3 regions of the Caulobacter sp. AVps16 genome follow, and region 2 is predicted to be linked to each of the others. Evidence: predicted binding sites of a transcription regulator. Region 2 holds the regulator's gene; each other region holds the start of a gene.
What was found. The regulator LexA, encoded in region 2, represses DNA repair genes until DNA is damaged. The targets are predictions, from matches to a motif close to ATGTTCNCNANNTGTTCT.

Region 1 (7,878 bases), 500 kb from region 2:
CTCAGGGGTGAGGCCGGATCAACGGTCGGCGCGGCGACCCGGCCGCGCCGCGCAGCGTGGCCGCAGAGGGAATAGGCCCCGATGTCATCGGCCAGACCCTTGTCGCGCAGCATCAGATAGAGCTGGTGAAAGTCGCCCAGTTCGTTGTGCGGACCAAAGACGCCGAAGGGGTGCAGGTAGCGACTCTCGGCATCGCCCCAGCCCACGAACTCGATCCCGAGCTTCAGGCTGGCCTTGGTCTGCCGCATGAAGGCGGCTTCCTTCAGGCCGATCAGGGCATTGAACTGGCGGATGGCCGGAATCGTGGCCTCACCCACCCCCACAATGCCGATCTCGGCCGACTCGATCAGCTGGATCGAGCTGCCCCGGCCCAGGGCAGATCTGAGGGCGGCAGCGGCCATCCAGCCGGCCGTGCCACCGCCGACAATCACGATCGACCTTATGGCCCGCTCGTTCTGCATCCTGCGCTCCCCGCGGGCTGTTGCCGCCCCCTTGCGTCCAGGCGGTCTATGCCATGGGGGCGGCGTCGAGGCGATCACGCCGTTCAGGGGGGATGGCGAGGTAGATACTGTTGGGCTGGATCCCCAGCCGCCTGCGCGCCTCGTCGAGCGGCAGGGCGAACAGGGCCGGATAGTCGACCGCAGGCAGCCAGGCTGCGGCCTTGCCGTTTTTCCAGGCCTGGCGCACAGCGGCCCCATAGGGATGGCCATTGCGGGCCCGCGAAAACTCCCGCGCGCCGGCCAGGGCGATCGCGGCAAAGCCCAGGCTGCGGGTCTGGGCATAGGAAAAGGCGACCACGCAGACCTCGCCCAAAGCATCGGTGCTGTAGCCGGTCAGAACATGCCAGACATCGTGGACATCCCGCAGGCGCCGGCCGTACCAGGCGAGCGGATGCAAGGCGTCGACATCGTTGTCGGCCACCTTGCGGCTTTCGTCGGCCAGGCCCTCGGCCGACAGGCCACGCGGGGCGATGAAGTCCCGATAGGCCGCCCCGACCGTCCCCGGCGCGAACTGGGCCAGCCAGGCCTTGTCGGACAGGCGAAGTGCGAATTCGTCGCGCTCATAGGCGATGCGCCCGCCTTCCGGGGTCGACAGCAGACGGCGATAGCCGTTGGGAACCGCCTTGCCGGCCAGGGCCCGCATGATTTCGAACACCTGGGCGGTGTCTTCCTTGTCGGCGATCAGCCGGCGCAGGGCTTGGAGGGCCCGGATCGGCTGCAGCCGGAAGGCATCGCGCCTTTTCGGCACGAAGCCGGGCGGGGCAGCATGATCAAGGACTTGCGTGGCGGCGTTCATGAGGCATGCTCCGAGCGGACGCAACGAAGGTGACATCGCGTCACCTTTTTTCAAGAGGCAAATGGCCGCCATGGGCAGTCTCAAAAAGCGTTCGGTCAATCTGGCCGGCCACGCCACATCCTTGGCGCTGGAACCGGAATTCTGGTGGGCCCTCGAGATGGCTGCCGCAGCCGAGAGCCTGAGCATGGCCGCCCTGATCCAGCGCATCGACACCGGGCGCGGCGAGAGCCCCCTGGCTTCCGCCTGCCGGGTCTTTGCCCTCAGGCAGGCCCTCGCAGCTCAGCCCGGTCGGGAAGAGGTCGGCGACGGCAGGGGCTGAGGTTCAGGCATCGGGCTCGGCCGGGCCAATCCCGTCCGAAAGGACAGGTGTCCGGGCAGATTTGCAGACCCGCCAAGACGCCAGGCCATCATCAGGGTCAGCCCCACAACCAGCAGGCCCAGTCCGGCAAGCCAGGCCGCAGAACGGTTATGGCGGATGCGCTCGGCCATGCTGGCCTCCCCTCAACTATGCTGCCTCCTGAACGCCTTCCGGGCTGGACCGGTTCCGCAAACCGCCAAGGAGGGCTTAAGCCTCCGCCCGTCTGTGCTACATATGTTCCATGTCTTCAGGCTACGACTCGCATCCGCCCCATGGCGATCTCCCCTCCCCGCGCATCTCCGACCTCGCCCGCCCGCGCGGCCCGGGCGGCGATCCCGGCTATCTGGACGGGCTGAACCCCGAGCAAAGGGCGGCGGTCGAGACCACCGAAGGTCCCGTCCTGGTCCTGGCCGGGGCCGGCACCGGCAAGACCCGGGTTCTGACCACCCGTCTGGCCCATATCCTGTCGACGGGTCGCGCCCGCCCCTGGGAGCTTCTGGCCGTCACCTTCACCAACAAGGCCGCCCGCGAGATGCGCGAGCGGATCACCCACATCATCGGGGCCGAGGCCGAGGGCCTGCGCTGGCTCGGCACCTTCCACTCGGTGGCCGCCCAGATCCTGCGCCGCCATGCCGAGCTGGTCGGCCTGAAGTCCAGCTATACGATCATCGACAATGACGACCAGGAACGGCTGCTGAAGCAGCTGATCGAGGCCGAGAACATCGACGCCAAGCGCTGGACGCCCAAGATCCTGGCGGGGATGATCGACAACTGGAAAAACAAGGGCTGGACGCCCGATCGCGTGCCCCCCGCGGATGGGTCCGAGTTCGCCGCCGGCAAGGGCACCATCCTCTATCGTCAGTACCAGGATCGTTTGCGCATCCTCAATGCCTGCGACTTCGGCGACCTGCTGCTGCACAACATCACCATCTTCACCAGCCATCCCGACGTTCTGACCGACTACCAGACCCGCTTCAGATATGTGCTGGTTGACGAATACCAGGACACCAATATCGCCCAGTATCTCTGGCTTCGACTGCTGGCCCAGGGCCGGCAGAATGTCTGCTGCGTGGGCGATGACGACCAGTCGATCTATGGCTGGCGCGGGGCCGAGGTCGACAACATCCTGCGGTTCGAACGCGATTTCCCCGGCGCCAAGGTGGTCCGGCTCGAGCGAAACTATCGGTCTACGGAGCATATTCTGGCCGCCGCCTCGGGCCTGATCACCGCCAACAAGGACCGCCTGGGCAAGACCCTCTGGACCGACGAGGCGGGCGGCGAAAAGGTCAAGGTCAGCGGCGTCTGGGACGGCGAAGCCGAAAGCCGGATGGTCGCGGACGAGATCGAAAAGGCCAAGCGCGCCGGCCGCAAGTACAGCCACATGGCCATCCTGGTCCGGGCCAGCTTCCAGATGCGCGCCTTCGAAGAGCGCTTCGTGATGCTGCAGATCCCCTACAAGGTGGTCGGCGGGCCGCGCTTCTTCGAGCGGGCCGAGATCCGCGACGCCCACGCCTATCTGCGCCTGATCCAGTCGCCGGATGATGACCTGGCCTTTGAGCGCATCGTCAACACGCCCAAGCGCGGCATCGGCGATACCTCGGTGCAGAAACTGCTGCAGGTCGCCCGGCTGGAGAGCCTGCCGGCGGTCGAGGCGGCGCGCACCCTGGTGGGCAGCGACGAACTTCCGGCCCGAACCCGCACGGCCCTCAGCAACTTCCTGCGGGACCTGGATCGCTGGCGGGCCCTGGCCCAGACCATGCCCCACCAGCGGGTGCTCGAAGCCGTTCTGGAAGAGAGCGGCTATACTGACGCCCTGCGCCTCGACAAGGGTCCGACCAGCCAGACGCGGCTGGAGAACCTCAAGGAGCTCGTCCAGTCGATGAGCGCCTTCGATACCCTGGAGGCCTATCTGGAGCACGTGTCTCTGGTCATGGACCTCGACAAGGGGGCCGGCGACGACGCGGTCTGGATCATGACCCTGCACTCGGCCAAGGGGCTGGAGTTCCCTCTGGTGTTCCTGCCCGGCTGGGAGGAAGGCGTCTTCCCCAGCCAGCGCAGCATGGACGACAAGGGCACCAAGGGGCTCGAGGAAGAACGGCGCCTGGCCTATGTCGGCATCACCCGGGCCCGCGAAGAGGCCCGGATCAGCTTCGTGGCCAATCGCCAGGTCTATGGTCGCTGGACCAGCCAGCTGCCGTCGCGCTTTGTCGATGAACTGCCCCTGGCCCATGTCGAGGCGGCGTCCGAGACCGGCTATTATGGCGGCGGTCCAGGCATGCAGCAGACGGCGGCCTCGCGCTGGGACGATACCGGCCAGAGCGCGTTCGGCGGTTCGGGCTATGCCAGCCCTGGCTGGAAGCGGGCCCAGGACCGCATGGCCGGCGGCGGCAATTCCTGGAGCAATCCCCGCACTGGCGGCTCGGGCGGCCGCTCGGCCCCGATCGAGGGCGAAGGCCGCCTGGTGGCCGTCTCGGCCCCCTCCAGGGCCAGCGCCTTCCAGCGCGGTGACCGGGTGTTCCACGTCAAGTTCGGCTACGGCCAGGTCTCCAGCGTCGAGGGCAACAAGCTGTCGGTCGCCTTCGACAAGGCCGGCGACAAGAAGGTCATCGACAGTTTCGTTGAGAAGGCGTGACATTCAGGCTCCGGGTTAGGGTCCCGCCAGATTCGCCCCCTACGGGCTGCTGCGCATTTCATCTTCCCCCTCCGGGGGAGGACGACCTGCGAAGCAGGTCAGGAGGGGGCGAGTCTGGCTGACACAGCTCCACGCCCCCACGCGATCCCTCGCTGAGGTTCTGGAAAGGGTCGCGGAGCGTCCGGACCACGTCCGGATGAGAGATTGAAAATACCGTTTCGACGAAGCCGTCCGCTCCGCGTCACCGTTTTCCATCAGCCTCCCGCCAGGTGGCCCTGTTGAGGCCTTACCGGGACCCGGACCGCGCCGTTTCCAGCTCAGTCCGGCGGTCGAAGAGGACGGGCTTACAGCCAGACACGCCCTTTTGCCTTCAACCACGCCGACGGCGGGCGGGTCTGGCCAGCAACCAGATCCCCGGACACGCTTCAGTATCCCCCTGAAGCCCAGCCCCGCTCGATCACCCCCCGCCGCCGCAATGGTCGCTGGCCCTGCGCCCTTTCCTCGCGACGAGGTGGGTTGATTATGCGGCAGGTTTTGGGGCGTCGGACGGGCGCGGTGGTTGTTTTTACAGGGTGTTGAATAGGCTGGGGTTTGTTCGGGAAAGCACGGGGATAGAGGGCAGTCTTTCCCCGTACTAGCCCCCTACGGGCTGCTGCGCAGCCGTCTTCCCCCGGAGGGGGAAGATGTAGGGCGGCAATCTCATCTTCCCCCCGCAGGGGGGAGGACGACCTGCGAAGCAGGTCAGGAGGGGGCCAGCGGCGTCGGCCGGAAGAAATCCGCCCTCCCTACCGAACGGAACAGCGCCTCAGACGCTATCCGTCCATGGCTCTCGATCTAACGCCACTGATGACCTTCGCCGTCTCACGGCCGGTGCTGTTCGGCGCGCCGCTGGCGGCCATGCTGGGCGCGGTTCTGGGGCTGGTGTCCCAGGTCGGACCCCAGACGGCAGCCCCCGTCGAAACCCGGCCGCTCAACTACGCCGCGCTGGAAGACCGCCTCCAGCCGATCGAATGGCCGGCCGGCAAGGTCCCGGACTATGTGATCGGCACTGATTTTCTGGTCGAGGCCCGTCCGCGCGCGAAACCTCTCCGCCGCATGACACGATCGAGCCCCCGCCCATGGTCTATGTCGCGTCCGAGCCCGCGCCTCCGGTGCTGCGCGCCACCCGACCGGCACGCGACGAAACCCGCTGGCCTTCCGCCCAGGGCGATATCCTCGACCTTCGCCTGCCCGAAGACGACCCGCCAGGACCGACTTTGCTGAACTAAGCCGCCGCAAAGGCTCGCCTTTCGCCTCAGGGATCGGTACTGGAGCGGCATGACCGACTATACGCCCCAACAGATCGTCGCCCGCGGCGGCCGCCTCGACGCCGAAGCCGCCGCCGACGCCATCGACAACCACCCCGGCCTCGAAGGCGCGACCTACTCGATCCTGGAAGAGGACGAGGACAAGAACATCTGGCGGATCGACGCCTTCCCGACCACCCAGGAAGAATCCGACGGCCTTGCGAGCGTGCTGGCCGGCTACAAGGTCAAGGTGACCACCGAGGTCCTGGCCGATGCCGACTGGCTGGCCATGGCGCTGTCGGGCCTGCCGCCGGTCAAGGCCGGACGGTTCTTCGTCTATGGCATGCACGACCGCGGCCGCCTGCCGGCCAGCACGGTCAACCTGCGCATCGAGGCCGGGGCGGCCTTCGGCACCGGTCACCACGGCACCACCGTCGGCTGCCTGCAGGCCTATGACCGCCTGATCAAGGCCCGCAGCTTCAAGAAGGTGCTCGACGTCGGGGCCGGCACGGGCCTTCTGGCCATCGCCGCCGCCCGCACCGGCAGCAAGCTGGCCGTTGGCACCGACATCGACAAGCCCAGCGTCCGGATCGCCCGCGAGAATGCCCTGGTCAATCAGGCCAATGCGAAATTTGTCCACGCCTCGGGCCTGGGCCACCGGCTGGTCGCCGACAATGCGCCCTATGACCTGGTCTTTGCCAACATCCTGGCCCGTCCCCTGATCAGCCTGGCCCAGGACATCAAGCGCGCCCTGGTTCCCGGCGGCACGGTCATTCTGTCCGGCCTGCTGCGGACCCAGGAGCGGATGGTCAAGGCCGCCTATCTGTCGCGCGGCTTCAAGGTGGTCACGCGCATCCATCGCGACGCCTGGGCGACCCTGGTCCTGCAGCGCCCCTGAGCAAGGGGCCGGAACCCGCGGGCCAAAGACAACGTTTCCTAAGCCAGAACGTCCCCGGCCCAAGGAATAGCCCGATGACCTATACCGACCCCAGAGTCCCGCCGACCGAACGCGTGGTCGCGGTGCGCGAACCCAATACCACCGGCTGGATGGTGGCGGGCATCGTGGCTATTGTCGCGGTGATCGCCGTGGCCGTGATGCTGAGCCAGCGTCCCGCTGACACGACCCAGGATCAGTTGATGCAGGCCCAGGAGCAGGGCCGAAACGCCGGCATGATGGAAGGCGCTCAGTCCAGCCTCACCAGCAACGCCCAACAGGCCGCGCTTGCCGCCGAAAACGCCGCTCGCAGCGCAGCGGCCGCAGCCGACGAGGCGCGTCGGGAGACCGAACGCGCCGCCGCCAACGCCACTCAGGCCGCCAAGGACGCCACCGACCGCGCTGCAGCCCGGACGGATAGCACCGCGCCGTCGCCCGACAGCCAGCCCCCCCTGCGGCCATAATCAGCCTCTTCCCAGGCTTGGGTCGGCGGATTACATCGGGGCATGCGCCAATCCTTCGATGAATCCACCGACCCGTCCTTTGGTCCACGTCACGTTCCGCTGATCCGCGCCGCCATGGCCCGCCAGGGGTTGGATGGCTTCCTCGTGCCCCACGAGGACGAGCACCAGAACGAATACCTGCCCGCCGCCAATGATCGTCTGGCCTGGGCCAGCGGCTTTACGGGCTCGGCCGGGGCCGGCGTGATCCTTAGCGATCGTGCCGCCGTGTTTGTCGACGGGCGCTACACCCTGCAGGTCCGCGAGCAGGTCGACCAGGGGGTGTTCGAGATCCGCGACCTCGTCGAGGGCGGTGTCCCGGCCTATCTGGAGACGGCGTCTGCCGGATCGGTGATCGGCTATGACGCCCGGCTGCACAGCCCCCAGGCGCTGGACAGCCTGAAGGCCGCCGCCGCCAAGGCCGGTGCCGAACTGAAACCCGTCGCCCTCAATCCGCTGGACGAGGCCTGGGGCGCGACGCGTCCGCCTCAGCCGATTGCGCCGATCGTGCCGCAACCGGTCGAGCATGCCGGCGAGGACTCCGCCTCAAAGCGCGGCCGCATCGGCGCGAGCCTCGCAGCCCTGGGCGCCGACGCCGCGGTGATCACCGCTCCGGCCTCGATTGCCTGGCTGTTCAATGTCCGCGGCGGCGACGTGATCCGCACGCCCCTGCCCCTGTCCCAGGCGATCGTCAGCGCCGACGGCTCCGCCCGTCTGTTCGTCGATCCGGCCAAGGTCACCGAGGACTTGCCCGCCTGGCTGGGCAACCAGGTCAGCGTGGAGGCCCCGGACGCCCTCGACGCCGCCCTGGCCGACCTGGCGGGCAAGAGCGTCCTGGTCGATCCGGGTCAGTCCTCGGCCTGGTACTTCGA
Region 2 (7,878 bases):
GAACTGGCCAACGCATGACCGACATCCTGGCGAAAATCGCCGCCTACAAGCGCGACGAAGTGCTGGATCGCAAGCGCCGCCGCACGCTGAATGCCCTCGACAACGCTGCGCGCAATGCCTCGTCGCCGCGCGGGTTCAAGGCGGCTCTGGGCCACGCCCATGCGCCGGGCAAGCTGGCCCTGATCGCCGAGATCAAGAAGGCCTCGCCCTCCAAGGGGCTGATCCGCGCTGATTTTGATCCGCCGGCCCTGGCCCGTGCCTATGAGGCCGGCGGCGCGGCCTGCCTCTCTGTCCTGACCGACGGCCCCAGCTTCCAGGGCGCGGATGCCTATCTGATCGACGCCCGTGCCGCCGCCAGCCTGCCCTGTATCCGCAAGGACTTCCTGGTCGACCCCTGGCAGGTGACCGAGAGCCGCGCCCTGGGCGCAGACGCCATACTGGTGATCCTGGCGATGATCGACGACGCCCTGGCCGCCGATCTGATGAGCGAGGCCGCCCGCCTGGGCATGGATGCCCTGGTCGAGGTGCACGACGAGGCCGAGATGGAGCGGGCCGGCCGGCTGGGTGCAACCCTGGTCGGGATCAATAATCGCGACCTGAAAAGCTTCGTGGTCGATCTGGCCGTCACCGAGCGACTGGCCGCCCGGGCCCCGCGCGAGGCCCTGCTGGTCACGGAAAGCGGCATCTTCACCCCGGAAGACGTCGTGCGCATGGAAGCCGCCGGTGCCACGGCCATGCTGGTCGGCGAAAGCCTGATGCGGCAGGCCAATGTGGCCGAAGCGACGCGCACCCTGCTCGGCTGAGCACCGAACATCTGGCGTTCCTGCGCCCAACCGTCCAACCTGACGACTCAAGACGTTCCGCGACACCCACCCGACAGGAACGCGCCGAGGGAGAAGAGACGCCGATGAGCCCAATAGCTCGACTGGTGAAATGGGCCTTGGCCACCTACTTCCGCCTTCAGGGCTGGAGCGTAGAGGGCCAGGCCCCGGCGTCACGCAAGTTCGTGGTCATCGCCGCCCCCCATACGAGCAACTGGGACTTCGTCTATTTCATCGGCGCAGCCGACGCCCTGCACCTCAATCTCAGCTTCATGGGCAAGGCGTCCCTGTTCCGCTGGCCCTTCGCGGGGATCATGCGCGACCTCGGCGGCGTGCCGATCGACCGCTCGCAGTCGCGCGATACCGTTTCAGTCATGGCGGAGGAGTTTTCGCGGCGCGACGAATTCATGCTGACCATCGCGCCGGAGGGCACGCGCGGCAAGGCTCGCCAGTGGAAGACGGGCTTTTACAACATCGCCCTGAAGGCCGGCGTGCCGATGGTCTGTGGCATGATGGACTATCGCCGCAAGGTCGTGAGCCTGGGAGAAGCCATCATGGCCTCGGGCGACTACGAAAAGGACATGGTCAAGCTGGCGGCCATCTACCAGTCCTGTAGTCCCAAGTACCCGGAACGGGCGACCACCTTTCAGGGCTGAGGGCGCCACGATTTCGACAAGCTCGGCCTTTCCCCTATCCCACTTGAGTTCCGGGAGCGTGCGATGAACGACAAGGCCGATTCGAGCCCCAAGCCACCACTCTTGGCCGAGGTCATCGACTGGACCCGCTTCTTCGCCGTGGCCCTGGCGATCCTGATGATCCCCAGGACCGTCCTGGCCCAGCCTTTCTTGATCCCGTCAGGATCGATGCAACCGACCCTGGAAATCGGTGACCGCATCCTGGTCTCGAAATACGCCTATGGCTGGAGCCGCCACGCCCTGCCCTTCAGCCCGCCCATCGGACAGGGACGCCTGTTTGAACGTCAGCCGGAGCGCGGCGACATCGTCGTGTTCAAGCGGCCTGGCGACGGCCGCACCGACATCATCAAGCGGCTGGTCGGCCTGCCCGGCGATCATATCCAGGTCCGCAACGGGGTGCTGATGATCAATGGTTCGCCTGTCGAGCACTTTGCCCAGGCCCTCCGCGTCCAGGACGATCACGGTCAGCCGACGGTCGTCGAGGAAGTGGCCGAGCGCCTGCCCAATGGGCGGGCCTATCTGACCTACACCCAGGGACCGCAGACACCGGCCGCCAATACCGGCGTCTATCAGGTCCCGGCCGGCTGCTACTTCATGATGGGCGATAATCGCGACAACTCGGTCGACAGCCGGTTCGATCCCGGACCGGCCCCGCGCGGATATGCACGCTGCGCCTGGGACAGCGCCCTGGACGGTCATCTGCCCCCCGAAAGGGGCATGGGCTTTGTACCGGCCGAGAACCTGGTGGGGCGGGCCGAGCGCGTGCTGTTTTCCTGGGCTCCGGCCAAGGGGCCGCGCTGGAGCCGGACCTTCAAGAACCTGTCGGCGGCTGCCAGGTCACCCTCAGCCTGAGTCGAATCAGGGTTCGGCCGGTGAGATCCGCGTCGGAATCAAAGCATCCTTGCGGTGTTCGGAGCGCTTTGGCTCACCGTTTCTGGCGGCGCGCCGGGAGAAGCCTGCCAGCCCGTGGTTCCAGGCTGCGAATGATGTTTCAGGCCCTAGCCCATGACGACAAAGGGAAATTCCATTCCGCCCCGGGCCATGATGCGCCTTACGGGCCATTCGACGCGACCCAGGTCGTCAACTTGACATTAAGGAAGAACGCCTAGAGAACATTCGCAAGGTTTGCGGTTTGTTCCGCGTCTTCATCGAGGTCGAGATGCTCACGCGCAAGCAGCACGAGCTGCTGATGTTCATCCATGAACGCATCAAGGAGAGCGGGGTTTCACCGTCCTTCGACGAGATGAAAGAGGCCCTGGACCTCGCCTCGAAGTCCGGCATCCACCGCCTGATCACCGCGCTGGAAGAGCGCGGCTTCATCCGCCGCCTGGCTCACAGGGCCCGGGCGCTGGAAGTGGTCAAGCTTCCGCAGCAGGCCACGACGGCTGCCCCGCCCAAGGGGCGCGGCACCTTCAAGCCCCAGGTGCTGGAGGGTGGCGGCTCCGTTCCCGCAGCTCCCGCCGGGGCCACGACGGCTGCCGCCAATGACAGCCGCGAATTGCCGATCCTGGGCAAGATCGCCGCTGGCACGCCCATCGACGCCATCCAGCACGAACGCGATCGACTGCCAGTGCCAGAATCCATGCTCGGCGGCGGGGAGCACTATGTTCTGGAGGTGCAGGGCGACTCGATGATCGAGGCCGGCATTCTCGACGGCGACTATGTCATCATCAAGAAGGGCGACACGGCCACCTCGGGGGAGATCGTCGTGGCCCTGGTCGGCGAGGAAGCCACGCTGAAGCGCCTGCGCAAGAAGGGCGGCTCAATCGCCCTGGAGGCGGCCAATCCCAAGTACGAGACCCGCATCTTCGGACCTGATCAGGTCGAGGTTCAGGGCAAACTGGTGGGGCTCATTCGCCGGTACCACTAGGTCTTCAGGCTTGGCGAGATTTGAGGCCGTCCCGGCGATGTCGGGGCGGCCTTTTTTGGTTTCCGGACCACTGGCCCCCTCCGCGCCTTCGGCGCTCCTCCCCCGCAGGGGGAAGATGGTGAGGTCCGCGCTACCGATCTTCCCCCTCCGGGGGAAGATGATCGCGAAGCGATCCGTAGGGGGCAAGTCGCCGCCCTGCCCTACTCCCGCGCGATCCGCGCCAGGTGCCCCAGGATCTTCTCCGCCGCATCCAGCCGCTGGGCCGGGCTGTCCCATTCGCCCTTGATCACCACCTTCTGGTCGGGCCTTACCTTCCAGATCAGGCTGTTCTTGGCGACGTACTGCATCAACCCCAGCGGGTTGGCGTAGGTATCGTTGCGGAAGCTGGCCACAGCCCCCTTGGGCCCGACATCGATCTTGGCGACATTGGCTTCGCGGCACAGGCCCTTGATGGCGACAACCTTGAGCAGGCTGTCAGTCTCGGGCGGCAACGGGCCGAAGCGGTCGATCAGCTCGGCCGCCAGGGCCTCGCGGTCGGCCGACTTCTCGGCTTCCGACAGACGGCGATAGAGCGACAGGCGCACATTGAGGTCCGGCACATACTCGTCCGGGATCATCACGGCCGCGCCGGTATTGATCTGGGGTGACCAGCCGCGATCCTCCAGCAGGGCTTCGGCACCCTGGCGCTGGCGCAGTTCGGCGACGGCATCTTCCAGCATCTGCTGATAGAGCTCGACCCCGATCTCCTTGATGTGGCCGCTCTGCTCGTCCCCGAGCAGGTTGCCCCCGCCGCGCTGGTCCAGATCGTGGCTGGCCAGCTGGAAGCCGGCCCCCAGGCTGTCGAGGGATTGCAGGACCTGCAGGCGCTTCTCGGCCGACAGGGTGATGGTCTTTTCGTTCGGCGTGGTCAGATAGGCATAGGCCCGCGCCTTGGACCGGCCGACCCGGCCGCGGATCTGATAGAGCTGGGCCAGGCCGAACATGTCGGCACGGTGCACGATCAGGGTGTTGGCCGAGGGGATGTCCAGCCCGCTTTCCACGATGGTCGTGGCGAGAAGCACGTCGTACTGGCCCTCATAGAAGGCCGTCATCACGTCTTCCAGCTGGGTGGCCGCCATCTGTCCGTGACCGACGATGTACTTCACCTCCGGCACCTGGGTGCGGAGGAACTTCTCGATCTCCTCCAGGTCCTTGATGCGCGGCACGACGTAATAGGCCTGGCCGCCGCGATACTTCTCGCGCAGCAGGGCCTCGCGCAGGGTCACCGGATCGAACGGGCTGATATAGGTCCGCACCGCCAGGCGATCGACCGGCGGGGTGGCGATGATCGACATTTCGCGAATGCCGCTGAGCGCCATCTGCAAGGTGCGCGGGATCGGGGTAGCGGTCAGGGTCAGCATGTGCACATCGGCGCGAAGCTCCTTGAGCTTCTCCTTGTGCTTGACCCCGAAGTGCTGCTCCTCGTCGACGATCACCAGGCCCAGGTCCTTGAACGAGACCTGCTTGCTGAGCACCGCATGGGTGCCGACAACGATCTCCATCTGGCCATTGGCCAGGCCTTCGCGGGTCTCGGCGGCTTCCTTGCCGGTGACCAGACGCGACAGGCGGGTGATCTTGACCGGCCAGCCCTGGAAGCGGTCCTTGAAGGTCTTGTAGTGCTGGCGGGCCAGCAAGGTGGTCGGGCAGACGATGGCCACCTGCTTGCCGCTCATGGCGACGACAAAGGCGGCGCGCAGGGCGACCTCGGTCTTGCCGAAGCCGACGTCGCCACAGATCAGGCGGTCCATGGGCTTGCCCGAGCCCAGATCACTCAGCACATCGGCGATGGCCGACAGCTGGTCGTCGGTTTCCTCATAGGGGAAGCGGGCGCAGAACTCGTCGAACACACCTTGCGGCGCATCGGTCTCTTCCACCGACTTCAGCTGGCGGGCGGCAGCGATCTGGATCAGGCCCTCGGCCATGACCCGCAGGCGTTCCTTGGCCTTGGCCTTGCGGCCCTGCCAGGCCGCGCCGCCGAGCTTGTCGAGCTGGACGTTCTCGCCGTCGGTGCCGTAGCGGGTCAGGAGGTCGATGTTCTCGACCGGCAGATAGAGCTTGGCCTCGCCGCCGTAGAGCAGGTCCAGGCAGTCGTGCGGCGCGCCCTGGACGTCGAGGGTCTTGAGGCCCTCATAGCGGCCGATGCCGTGGTCGATATGCACAACGAGATCGCCCGGCGTCAGGGCGCTGGCCTCGGCCAGGAAATTGGCGGCGCGGCGCTTCTTGCGCGGTCGGGCCAGGCGGTCGCCGAGGATGTCGGTCTCGGAAATGACCGCCAGGTTCTCGGTCTCGAAGCCGTGGTCGAGCGGCAGGACAACCCGCTGCGGGACCTTGGGATCATTGGCCTTGGCCGCCTGCCAATAGGCCGCATAGGGGATCTTCTTGAGACCGTGGTCGGCCAGCATGGTCCCGAGGCGCTCTGAGGAGCCCTCCGACCAGGAAGCGAACAGCACGCGCTTGCCACTGCTGGTCAGGTCGCTGGCATGGGCCGCGGTGGCCTCGAACAGATTGACGCTGTCCTGGGCCCGCTCGGCGGCGAACACCCGGCCGAGCTTTGCGCTCATGTCGATCACATCCAGGCCCTGGGGCTGGAACGGCGTGAACCGGCGGTGCGGACGATCGTCGAGGGCCTCTTCCCACTCTGCAGCGGTCAGGTAGAGCGCACTGGGCTCAAGCGGACGATAGGCCGACTTGCGGTCTGCGCTGGCGCGAGCCTCATAGGCGTCGGCGATCATCGCCAGCCGCTCGTCGCGCGCCTCGGTGGCCTGATGGTCGACGCCGATCAGGGATCCGGCCGGCAGATAGTCAAAGAGGGTCGCCATCCGCTCGTAGAACAGCGGCAGCCAGTGCTCGAGGCCGGCGCGGCGACCGCCTTCACTGACCGTATTGTAGAGCGGATCATCGCCCGGCGCGCCGAACTTGGCGACATAGCCACGCCGGAACCGCGAGATGCCGTCGGCGTCCAGCAGGGCCTCGCTGACCGGCAGCAGGTCGATGTCCTTCAGCTGCTTGGTCGAGCGCTGGGTCTCGGGATCGAAGGCACGGATGCTCTCCAGCGTGTCGCCGAACAGATCCAGCCGGACGGGTTCCTCGGCATTCGAGGGATAGACGTCGATGACCCCGCCTCGGATTGCGAACTCGCCCTTTTCCGAGACCGTGGAGGCGCGGACATAGCCGTTGACGGCGAAATAGCGCTCCAGATCCTTGATATCGACGCTGTTGCCGACCGTGGCCGAATAGCTGGCGCGCATCAGAACGGACTTGTCGGGCACGCGCTGCAGCATGGCAGGTGCCGCGATCACCAGCAGGGCGGGCTTGGCGGTGCCCAGGCCACGGGCCAGGCGGGACAGGGTGGCCATCCGCTGGGCGGCCACGCCGGCCGAGGGCCCGACCCGGTCATAGGGCAGGCAGTCCCAGGACGGGAACAGAACGGCGTCGATCTCCGGCGCGAAGAACTTCAGCGCGTCGACAAAGGCATTGGCACGGGCGGTATCGCGGGCGACGAAGGCGGTCAGTCCACCCCGAGCCCGGGCAATGTCGGCCATGACCAGGGCATCGAAGCCCTCGGGCGCGCCGGCGAGAGTCAGCCCACCGGCCGCCTTGGCGATCTGCTTGGCATCGTAGGCCATGGGACCCTCTTAAGCGCCGTCGCCGATCGGGCGGACCGCATGGGCCTCAAAACGGAAGGTGCGGATCATGGCCAGGACGTCGGTCTCGAACGCCTCGGGCGTGGCCTCCTGGCCGACGATCCACGCATAGATCTCGCGATCCGGATTTTCCAGAAGCGCCTCGAGCCGATCCAGCTGTTCTGGCGTCAGGGTCTGGGCGTGGTTGTCCGCAAACGGCCCCAGAATGAGGTCCGCTTCCCGAAACCCGCGATGCCAGGCGCGGAACCGAAGCCGCCGGAGGCGGGAGTCGTGATCAATGGTCATGTGCCCGGCGGATATAGAGGGCCCAGCGGGCGGGCGCCAGCGCTCAAGCCCCTTAAGCGGCGGGTTTGCGCCACTCCAGGATCACATACCAGGGCACGCGGTTGTAGCGCGCGGCCTTGGCCGGTGGGCCACCGGTGGCTGCGGGCTCGTCAAAATGGGTCAGGACCAGCCCCTGGGCCAGGAACCACTGCATGTAATCGCTGAGCGGCCGATGCCAGTTGCGAATGGAAATGCCGCGCCAGCGCTCCCAGGTCGACCGCCGCTCCAGATAGTGATCCATGGCGAAATGGACGAGCCGGCCCAGCAGATTGCGCTGCCAGCCATCATGGGCGCGGGCGGTGCTGAAGCCACTGAGATTGGCGACCAGCAGGGTCCCGCCCGGGCGAAGGACCCGCGCCATCTCGGCGATCGCAGCCTGTGCCCCCTCGATGTCGATCAGTGTCAGATAGGTGACCACGAGATCAAACTGCCCGTCGGCGAAGTCGAGCGTCTCGGCCCGACCCTCGACATAGACACCGTCAGGA
Region 3 (7,878 bases), 1.3 Mb from region 2:
GATGTCGACCCCGTCCTCGCGACCGGCGGCCCCCAGGCCCACGGCCTCACCGATGAAGGTGACATCATGCTTGTAGGCCCCGACAAAGACCTCACCCGCCAGGGCCGGCGCGGCGAAACCCAGCACCGCGACAGCGGCGGCGGCAAACAGTGCGGTCTTCATGTGGATTCCCTCAACAGCCCAACCCCGCGCTGGTTATGGCGTGAACAGCGAGCCTCGCAAAGGGTTTCGATGCGGGCGCGCGCAGGTTAGACCTTGGTCATGACTGTCACGCTTTCCAATATCCAGGCCGCCGCCGAACGCCTGAAGGGCCAGGCGGTCGTGACTCCGCTCCTCGAAAGCCCGGCCCTCAACGAGCGCCTGGGCGGCCGGGTCCTGCTCAAGCCCGAGACCCTGCAGCGGGCTGGGGCCTTCAAGTTCCGCGGGGCCTATAACCGGCTCAGCCAGCTGACCGCCGATGAGCGCCGGCGCGGCGTCGTCGCCTTTTCATCCGGCAACCACGCCCAGGGCGTGGCCCTGGCGGCCCAGCTCGTCGGCTGCCCCGCCCTGATCGTCATGCCCTCCGACTCGCCGACCGTGAAGGTCGAAGGCACCCGGGGCTTCGGGGCCGAGATCCGCTTCTATGACCGCTTCACCGAGGACCGCGTCGCGATCGCCGACGAGATCGCCGCCGAGCGCGGATGCGTCGTGGTGCCGTCCTATGATGATCCGCATATCATCGCGGGCCAGGGCACGCTGGGCCTCGAGATCGTCGAGCAGGCGACGGCGGCTGGCGCAAGCCTGGACACCCTGATCTGCTGCGTCGGCGGCGGCGGTCTGATCGCCGGAACCTCGACGGCCGTGAAGGCCCTGTCGCCCGCCACCGCGATCTGGGGCGTCGAGCCCGCCGGCTTCGACGAGACCCGCCGGTCGCTGGCAAGCGGCCAGCGCGAGACCATCGACAAGGACGCCCGCTCGATCTGCGACGCCCTGCTGACCCCGATCCCCGGCGAGCTGACCTTTCCGATCAACCAGGCCAACCTCGCCGGCATCGTCGCGGTCACCGATGCCGAGGTGGCCGAGGCCATGCGCTACGCCTTCTCGACCTTGAAGCTGGTGGTCGAGCCGGGCGGCTGCGTGGCGCTGACGGCCGCCCTGACGGGCAAGATCGACCTGAAGGGCCAGACGGCAGCGATCGTGCTGTCGGGGGGCAATGTCGATCCGGCCCTGTTCGCGCGGGTGCTGGCGGGCGAGATCTAACGCCCCATCACGTCATCCCGCGCTTTATGCGCGGGACCCATGGTTCAGCTCGCACGTGCGCGCTAGCGTGGCATCGTCCCCAAGGCGGACAGATGGGTCCCGCGCATAAAGCGCGGGATGACGGATTGGATCGGGAATGGGATCAGCATGAACTTTCCAGGCGCAGACGCCCTCCCCCAGACCCCGCTCCTCGTGGTCGACAAGGCCGCCCTGCTGCGCAATCTCGATCGCATGCAGGCCCTCTGTAACGCGGCCGGCGTGCGGCTGCGGGCCCATGGCAAGACCCACAAGTGCTCGACCCTGGGCCGGCTGATCGTCGAGCGCGGGGCGGTCGGCCTTTGCGCGCAGACTGTCGGCGAGGCCGAGGCCTTCGTGGCCGGCGGGATCACCGACATCCTCGTCACCGCCGCCCCACCGCCCTGGGCTGCGCAGCGTCTGGCGGCCTTGGCGAGATCCGGGGCCCGGATCGGCGTCACGGCCGACGATGCCGGCCAGATCGACCGCCTGTCGGACGCCGCCGTGGCGGCCGGGACCCTGCTGGACCTGGTCGTCGACCTGGACTTGGGCACCCATCGTACGGGGGCCTATCCGCACGAGGCCCTGGCCCTGGCCCGGGCCGCCGACGCCTCGCCGGGCCTGCGCTTTGCCGGGATCCAGGCCTATCTCGGCCACCTGCAGCATCTGGACGACGGGGCCCTGCGCCGGTCCGCCGACGAGGCCGCCTTCGCCACCCTCAAGACCCTGGTCGCCGAGCTGACCGCCGCCGGCCTGCCGCCGCCCGTGGTCACCGGCGGCGGCACCGGCACCCATGCCTTTGACCTGGCCTCGGGCGTCTTCACCGAGCTGCAGGCCGGCTCCTATGGCGTGATGGATGTCGAGTACGACGCCTGCGGGGCCCCGGGCGGCGGCGACTGGCCGTTCGAGCCGTCCCTGTTCATCGCCGCCAGTGTCGTCTCGGCCCGTCACAAGAGCCATGTCGTCGTCGATGCCGGCTTCAAGGCGGTGTCAATGGACGGCCCGCCGGCGCGCATGGTCTCCGGTGCCGCCTCTGGCTCGCTGTGGCGACCGATGGGCGACGAACATGGCATGATCGCCCACCCGGCCATGATCGACGTCCTGAAGGCCGCCGGCCGCGATCCGCTCGGCTTCGACCGCGCGGTCAGCGCGGCCGATGCCGACCCGGCCCGGGCCTTCCCGCCCGACGCCCCCAAGGTGGGCGACATCGTCTGGCTGCAGCCGGGCCACTGCGATCCGACCATCAATCTCTATGACGCCCTGCATGTCTGGGATGGCGCGATGCTGGAGCGCTGGGCCGTGGATGGGCGACGGATCTCCAGGGCCTGACGCCACTGGCCCCTTCCCCTAACGGAAGACCCCGGATACGGTCCCGCCCCAACGACAAGATTTGCTCCAAAGAGTGACAAAGATGAAACGCCTTCTGCTCGCCACTGCCCTGTTCACGGCCCCCATGCTGGCCCATGCCGCGGATGCGCCGAAGATCGACCCCGCCAATCTGGCCGCCCACATCAAGACCCTGTCATCGGACGCCTTCGAGGGTCGCAGCCCCGCCACGGCCGGCGAGACCAAGACCGTCGCCTATATTGTCGAACAGATGAAGGCTGCGGGCCTGGAGCCCGGCGGCGACCTGAAGGATGGCAAGCGCGCCTGGACCCAGGACGTGCCGCTGGGCATGTTCGAGATCAAGGGCCCGGTCAGCGCCCACATGATGGTCGGCAACAGCCACATCGCCCTCAATCAGGGTGAACAGATCGCCATCCGTGCGGCCATGACCAATGTCGACAAGGTGTCGATCCAGAACGCCCCGATCGTCTTCGCCGGCTATGGCGTCAAGGCCCCGGAACGGAACTGGGACGATTTCAAAGGCCTGGACGTCAAGGGCAAGATCGTCGTCGTCCTGATCAATGACCCGGACTTCGAGACCGGGTCCGGTGACTTCGGCGGCAAGGCCATGACCTATTATGGCCGCTGGACCTACAAGTTCGAGGAAGCCGCCCGCCTCGGTGCGGCCGGCCTGCTGATCGTGCATGAGACGGCCCCCGCCTCCTACGGCTGGGCCACGGTCAAGAACTCCAACACCAACACGATGTTCGACATCGTCCGCAAGGAGCCGACCAAGCAGCACCCGGCCCTGGAAGGCTGGATCCAGCGCGACACCGCCGTGGAGCTGTTCAAGGCGGCCGGCCTGGATTTTGACGCCCTGAAGAAGCAGGCCCAGAGCCGCGACTTCAAACCGGTGGAACTGAAGGGCGCGACCTTCTCGGCCGCCTATGCCGTCGAGCCCAAGGTGATCATTTCCAAGAACGTGGTCGGCAAGCTGACCGGTGCCAAGCGTCCGGACGAGACGGTGTTCTTCACCGGCCACTGGGACCATCTGGGCGTGGGCCTGGCCGATGCCAAGGGCGACACGATCTATAACGGCGCCGTCGACAACGCGACCGGCATCGCGGCCATGCTGGAAATGGGCCGGGTGTTCGCCAAGAGCCCCCGCGCCGACCGCACCCTGGTCTTCCTGGCCGTGACCGCCGAGGAAAAGGGCCTGCTGGGCTCGGAGTACTATGCGGCCAACCCGCTCTATCCTCTGGCCAAGACCGTCGGCGTGCTGAACACCGACGCCCTGGATCCAGCCGGCCCGGCCAAGGACTTCACCATCTCGGGCAGCGCCAAGCTGGGCCTGCTGGACGACCTGATCGCCCACGGCAAGAAGGTCGGCCGCACCTATACGCCTGACCCGGCCACGGAAGCCGGCTACTTCTATCGCTCGGACCACTTCCCGTTCGCCAAGCGCGGCGTGCCGGCCATCTCGTTCGGCTCGGGCGAGGATCTGGTCGAGGGCGGTGTGGCGGCCGGCAAGGCCTTCGCCGACGCCTACCGCATCAATGCCTATCACCAGCCGGCCGACGAGTGGAACGCCAGCTGGCGACTGGATGGCATGACCGCTGACATCAGCCTGATCCAGGGCCTGGGTGCGGATCTGGCCAACTCCACCCGCTGGCCCGAATGGGGCGAGGGTTCGGAGTTCAAGGGAACCCGCGACGCCTCGAAGGCAGAGCGCAAGTAGGCCTCAGCTCAATCCTGTCATCCCGGAAGCCTCCCAGAGGCTATCCGGGACCCATGGGCCGGCGCATCGCGCTGCGCCCTGGGTCCCGGCTTTCCCCCGGCCTTCGCCGGAGGGCGGCAGTGATGACAAGCCTGTTTTGAACCGGATAGCGCCGACCGCGATGCGGTCGAGCGGGATACACCCATGACAGCCTCAGTCTTCGACCTCTTCAAACTCGGCGTAGGCCCGTCGAGCAGCCACACCATGGGCCCGATGACGGCGGCGGTGCTGTTCGTCGGCCGGCTGCGTGACAGTGGCAGGCTTGCCGACGTCGCCCGCGTCGAGACGCGCCTCTATGCGTCCCTGGCCCTGACCGGCCACGGCCACGCCACCGACCGGGCGGTCGTGCTGGGCCTGATGGGCTTCATCCCCGCCGAGCTCGATCCCGATGCAGGCGAAGCCGCCCTGACCGAGGCGCGCGCCAGCCAGTGGCTGTCCCTGGGCGGCGAGACCGGGATCGCCTTCGACGAGGCCCGCGACATCGTCTGGCTGGGCCATGAGCGTTTGCCCCAGCATCCCAACGGCCTGACCTTTTCCGCCTTCGACGCCGCCGGCACCCTGATCGCCGAACGGACCTATTTCTCGGTCGGTGGCGGCTTTGTGCGCGACGAGTCCGAGATGGGCCGCAACGCGCCGCCCGAGGAGGGTCCCGCCATCCCGTTTCCGTTCGAGAGCGGGGCTGACCTGCTGCAGCGCGCCGCCGATGCCGGCCTGACCATCGCCGGGGTGATGGGGGCCAATGAACTGGCGCGCATGAGCCAGGACGAGATGCATGCGGGCCTGGACCGGATCTATGGGGCCATGGAGGCCTGTATCGACCGCGGCATGCGCCAGGACGGCATCCTGCCCGGCGGGCTTTCGGTCAAGCGCCGCGCCCGGCAGATCCACCAGACCCTGCAGGGGCGCATGGAGCGGCAGATCAGTGACCCTCTGGCCGCCATGGATTTCGTCAATCTGTGGGCCATGGCCGTCAATGAGGAGAACGCCGCCGGCGGTCGCGTCGTCACCGCCCCGACCAATGGCGCGGCCGGGTTGGTGCCGGCGGTGCTGCGCTTCTTCGTCCGCTTCTATCAGGGCACGCCGGACCAGGTGCGCACCTTCCTGCTGACCGCCGCCGCCATCGGTGCCCTCTACAAGCGCAATGCCTCGATCAGCGGGGCCGAGGTCGGCTGCCAGGGTGAGGTCGGCGTCGCCTGCTCCATGGCTGCCGCCGGCCTGTGCGCTGCCCTCGGCGGGACCAATGCCCAGATCGAAAATGCCGCCGAGATCGGCATGGAGCACAATCTGGGCCTGACCTGCGATCCGATCGGCGGCCTGGTGCAAATCCCCTGCATCGAGCGCAATGCCATGGGGGCCATCAAGGCCATCGACGCCGCCCGCCTGGCCCTGCTGGGCGACGGCCAGCACTCGGTGAGCCTCGACAAGGTGATCGCCACCATGAAGCGCACCGGCGAGGACATGAACGAGATCTACAAGGAAACCTCGATGGGCGGCCTGGCTGTGGGCCTGTCGGTCAACCGGGTGGAGTGCTGATCACTTGCCCCCTCCGCGCCGATGGCGCTCCTCCCCCGTAGGGGGAAGATGATCTCGTCTTCCCCCTACGGGGGAGGACGGCTGCGAAGCAGCCAGGAGGGGGCAAGTCGCCTCTCGACGCCCATCAAAACCTCCCCTAGGTTCACCCTGAACAAAAAGGGAACAAAAATGTCCGCAGGCGTCATTCGAACCGGCATCGGCGGCTGGACCTTCGAGCCCTGGCGCGGCGTTTTCTATCCCGACACGGTCAAGCAGAAGGACGAGCTGCGATACGCGTCGTCCCGGCTGACCAGCCTCGAGATCAACGGCACCTACTATTCGACCTTCAAGCCTGACAGCTGGCGCAAGTGGCATGACGAAACCCCGAGCGACTTTGTCTTTTCGGTCAAGGCGAGCCGGTTCTGCACCAATCGCAAGGTGCTGTCGGCCAATGGCGAGTCGCTGAAGAAGTTCCTCGGCCAGGGCATGACCGAGCTGGGCGACAAGCTGGGACCGATCAACTGGCAGTTCATGGGCACGAAGAAGTTCGAACCGGAGGACTTCGAGGGCTTCCTGAAACTGCTGCCGCGCGAGATCGGCGGCCGCCCGGCCCGCCATGCCCTGGAGGTTCGCAACCCGACCTTCGCCACGACGCAGTTCTATGATCTCGCGGCGCGGTACGGCGCGGCCATCGTCTATGCCGTCGATGACGAGGAGCCGACCTGGCCCTGTATCGACCAGCCGACCGCCGACTTCACCTATGCCCGGCTGATGTGCAGCCGCGAGGACGAACCCACCGGCATGACCTCCGGGGAGCTGGACGGCGTGGTCGACCAGACCCGCGCCTGGGCCCGTCGCGGCGACGTGTTCGCCTATTTCATCTCGGGGGCCAAGGTCAGGAACCCGGCGGCGGCGATGGCGCTGATCGGTAAGCTGAAGTAGCGCGGCAAGCCCCGTAGCGCCCCCTCCGTCACGCTGCGTGTTCGCAGCGCGCCACCTCCCCCGCACGCTTCGCTACGGCGCAGCAGAAGAGCAGCGGGAACCTCCTGCCCCGCTTGCGGGGGAGGCGGCGCGGATACGCGACGTGACGGAGGGGGCGTTCCGGCGCCGGCCGCCAAAACATGGTTAGCCAAACCTTAACCGCCAGGCCCTAGGCTACGCCCATGCGCCGCGCTTTGACCCTGCTGCTTGTGTCCCTCGCCCTGGCCTCACCGGCCGGTGCCGACCCGACGCCTGCCTCCAAGGCCAAGGCCCCGCCGGCTGCCGCGACCGTGGGTCCGCAGACCACCCTGCAGCCGCTGATCCCGCTGGCCTCAAGCCGGCCGGGCGGTGATGCGGGCCAGTGCCGGGCCGCCTGCGCGCGAAGCTATTATTTCTGCAAGGCGGGCGACGACGACATCTGCCCCAGCCAGTGGGCCCAGTGCACGGCACGCTGTACGGCGACCTACAGGCGGCAGGGATCCTGAGGGCGAGCCCCGTCCTTCCCGCCCCCTATTCGTCCAGGCAGACCCGCGAGATCTCGGCCCGCAGTTCCGGCATGCCCAGGCCCTTTTCCGACGAGGTGGCCAGTACGCGCGGGAAGGCGGCGGGACGCTTGGCGATGGCCTTGAGGGTCTCGGCCGTGACCTTCTCGACCTCGTGCGGCTTGATCTTGTCGGCCTTGGTCAGGATGATCTGGTAGGAGACCGCCGCCGTATCGAGGGCATCCAGGGCCTCGCCGTCGACCTTCTTGAGGCCGTGGCGGGCGTCGATCAGCAGATAGACGCGCTTGAGCGTGGCCCGGCCGCGCAGATAGGCCCGGCCCAGGTCCTGGAACTTGCTGACCGTGGTCTTCGAAGCCCGCGCAAAACCGTAGCCCGGCAGGTCGACCAGGCGCAGCTTCTCGGCCAGCAGGAAGAAGTTGATCTCCCGCGTGCGGCCCGGCTCATTGGAGGCTCGGGCCAGGTACTTCTGCCCCACCAGCCCGTTGATCAGGCTGGACTTGCCAACATTGGAGCGGCCGGCAAAGC

Region 1: a site for LexA is predicted at 1,878-1,895, ahead of ACW17U_RS05095 (ATP-dependent helicase). Genes of this name have one in related genera too.
Region 3: a site for LexA is predicted at 6,039-6,056, ahead of ACW17U_RS13760 (DUF72 domain-containing protein). Genes of this name have one in related genera too.

What each region holds. Positions count from the first base shown of each region.
Region 1 covers NZ_CM178739.1:1,065,461-1,073,338, reverse strand. The annotation lists gene ACW17U_RS05110 (tryptophan halogenase family protein) at 1-461, opposite strand, end outside; gene ACW17U_RS05105 (Coq4 family protein) at 508-1,296, opposite strand; gene ACW17U_RS05100 (ribbon-helix-helix domain-containing protein) at 1,367-1,615, shown strand; gene ACW17U_RS05095 (ATP-dependent helicase) at 1,896-4,286, shown strand; gene ACW17U_RS05090 (hypothetical protein) at 5,109-5,549, shown strand; gene ACW17U_RS05085 (50S ribosomal protein L11 methyltransferase) at 5,604-6,470, shown strand; gene ACW17U_RS05080 (hypothetical protein) at 6,545-6,970, shown strand; gene ACW17U_RS05075 (aminopeptidase P family protein) at 7,013-7,878, shown strand, end outside.
Region 2 covers NZ_CM178739.1:1,566,373-1,574,250, reverse strand. The annotation lists gene trpD (anthranilate phosphoribosyltransferase) at 1-18, shown strand, start outside; gene trpC (indole-3-glycerol phosphate synthase TrpC) at 15-803, shown strand; gene ACW17U_RS07665 (lysophospholipid acyltransferase family protein) at 908-1,477, shown strand; gene lepB (signal peptidase I) at 1,541-2,368, shown strand; gene lexA (transcriptional repressor LexA) at 2,676-3,386, shown strand; gene mfd (transcription-repair coupling factor) at 3,587-7,051, opposite strand; gene ACW17U_RS07645 (FAD assembly factor SdhE) at 7,061-7,354, opposite strand; gene ACW17U_RS07640 (class I SAM-dependent methyltransferase) at 7,407-7,878, opposite strand, start outside.
Region 3 covers NZ_CM178739.1:2,876,701-2,884,578, forward strand. The annotation lists gene ACW17U_RS13735 (acyloxyacyl hydrolase) at 1-162, opposite strand, end outside; gene ACW17U_RS13740 (threonine ammonia-lyase) at 262-1,239, shown strand; gene ACW17U_RS13745 (alanine racemase) at 1,357-2,583, shown strand; gene ACW17U_RS13750 (M28 family metallopeptidase) at 2,666-4,318, shown strand; gene ACW17U_RS13755 (L-serine ammonia-lyase) at 4,502-5,890, shown strand; gene ACW17U_RS13760 (DUF72 domain-containing protein) at 6,059-6,811, shown strand; gene ACW17U_RS13765 (hypothetical protein) at 7,033-7,335, shown strand; gene yihA (ribosome biogenesis GTP-binding protein YihA/YsxC) at 7,361-7,878, opposite strand, start outside.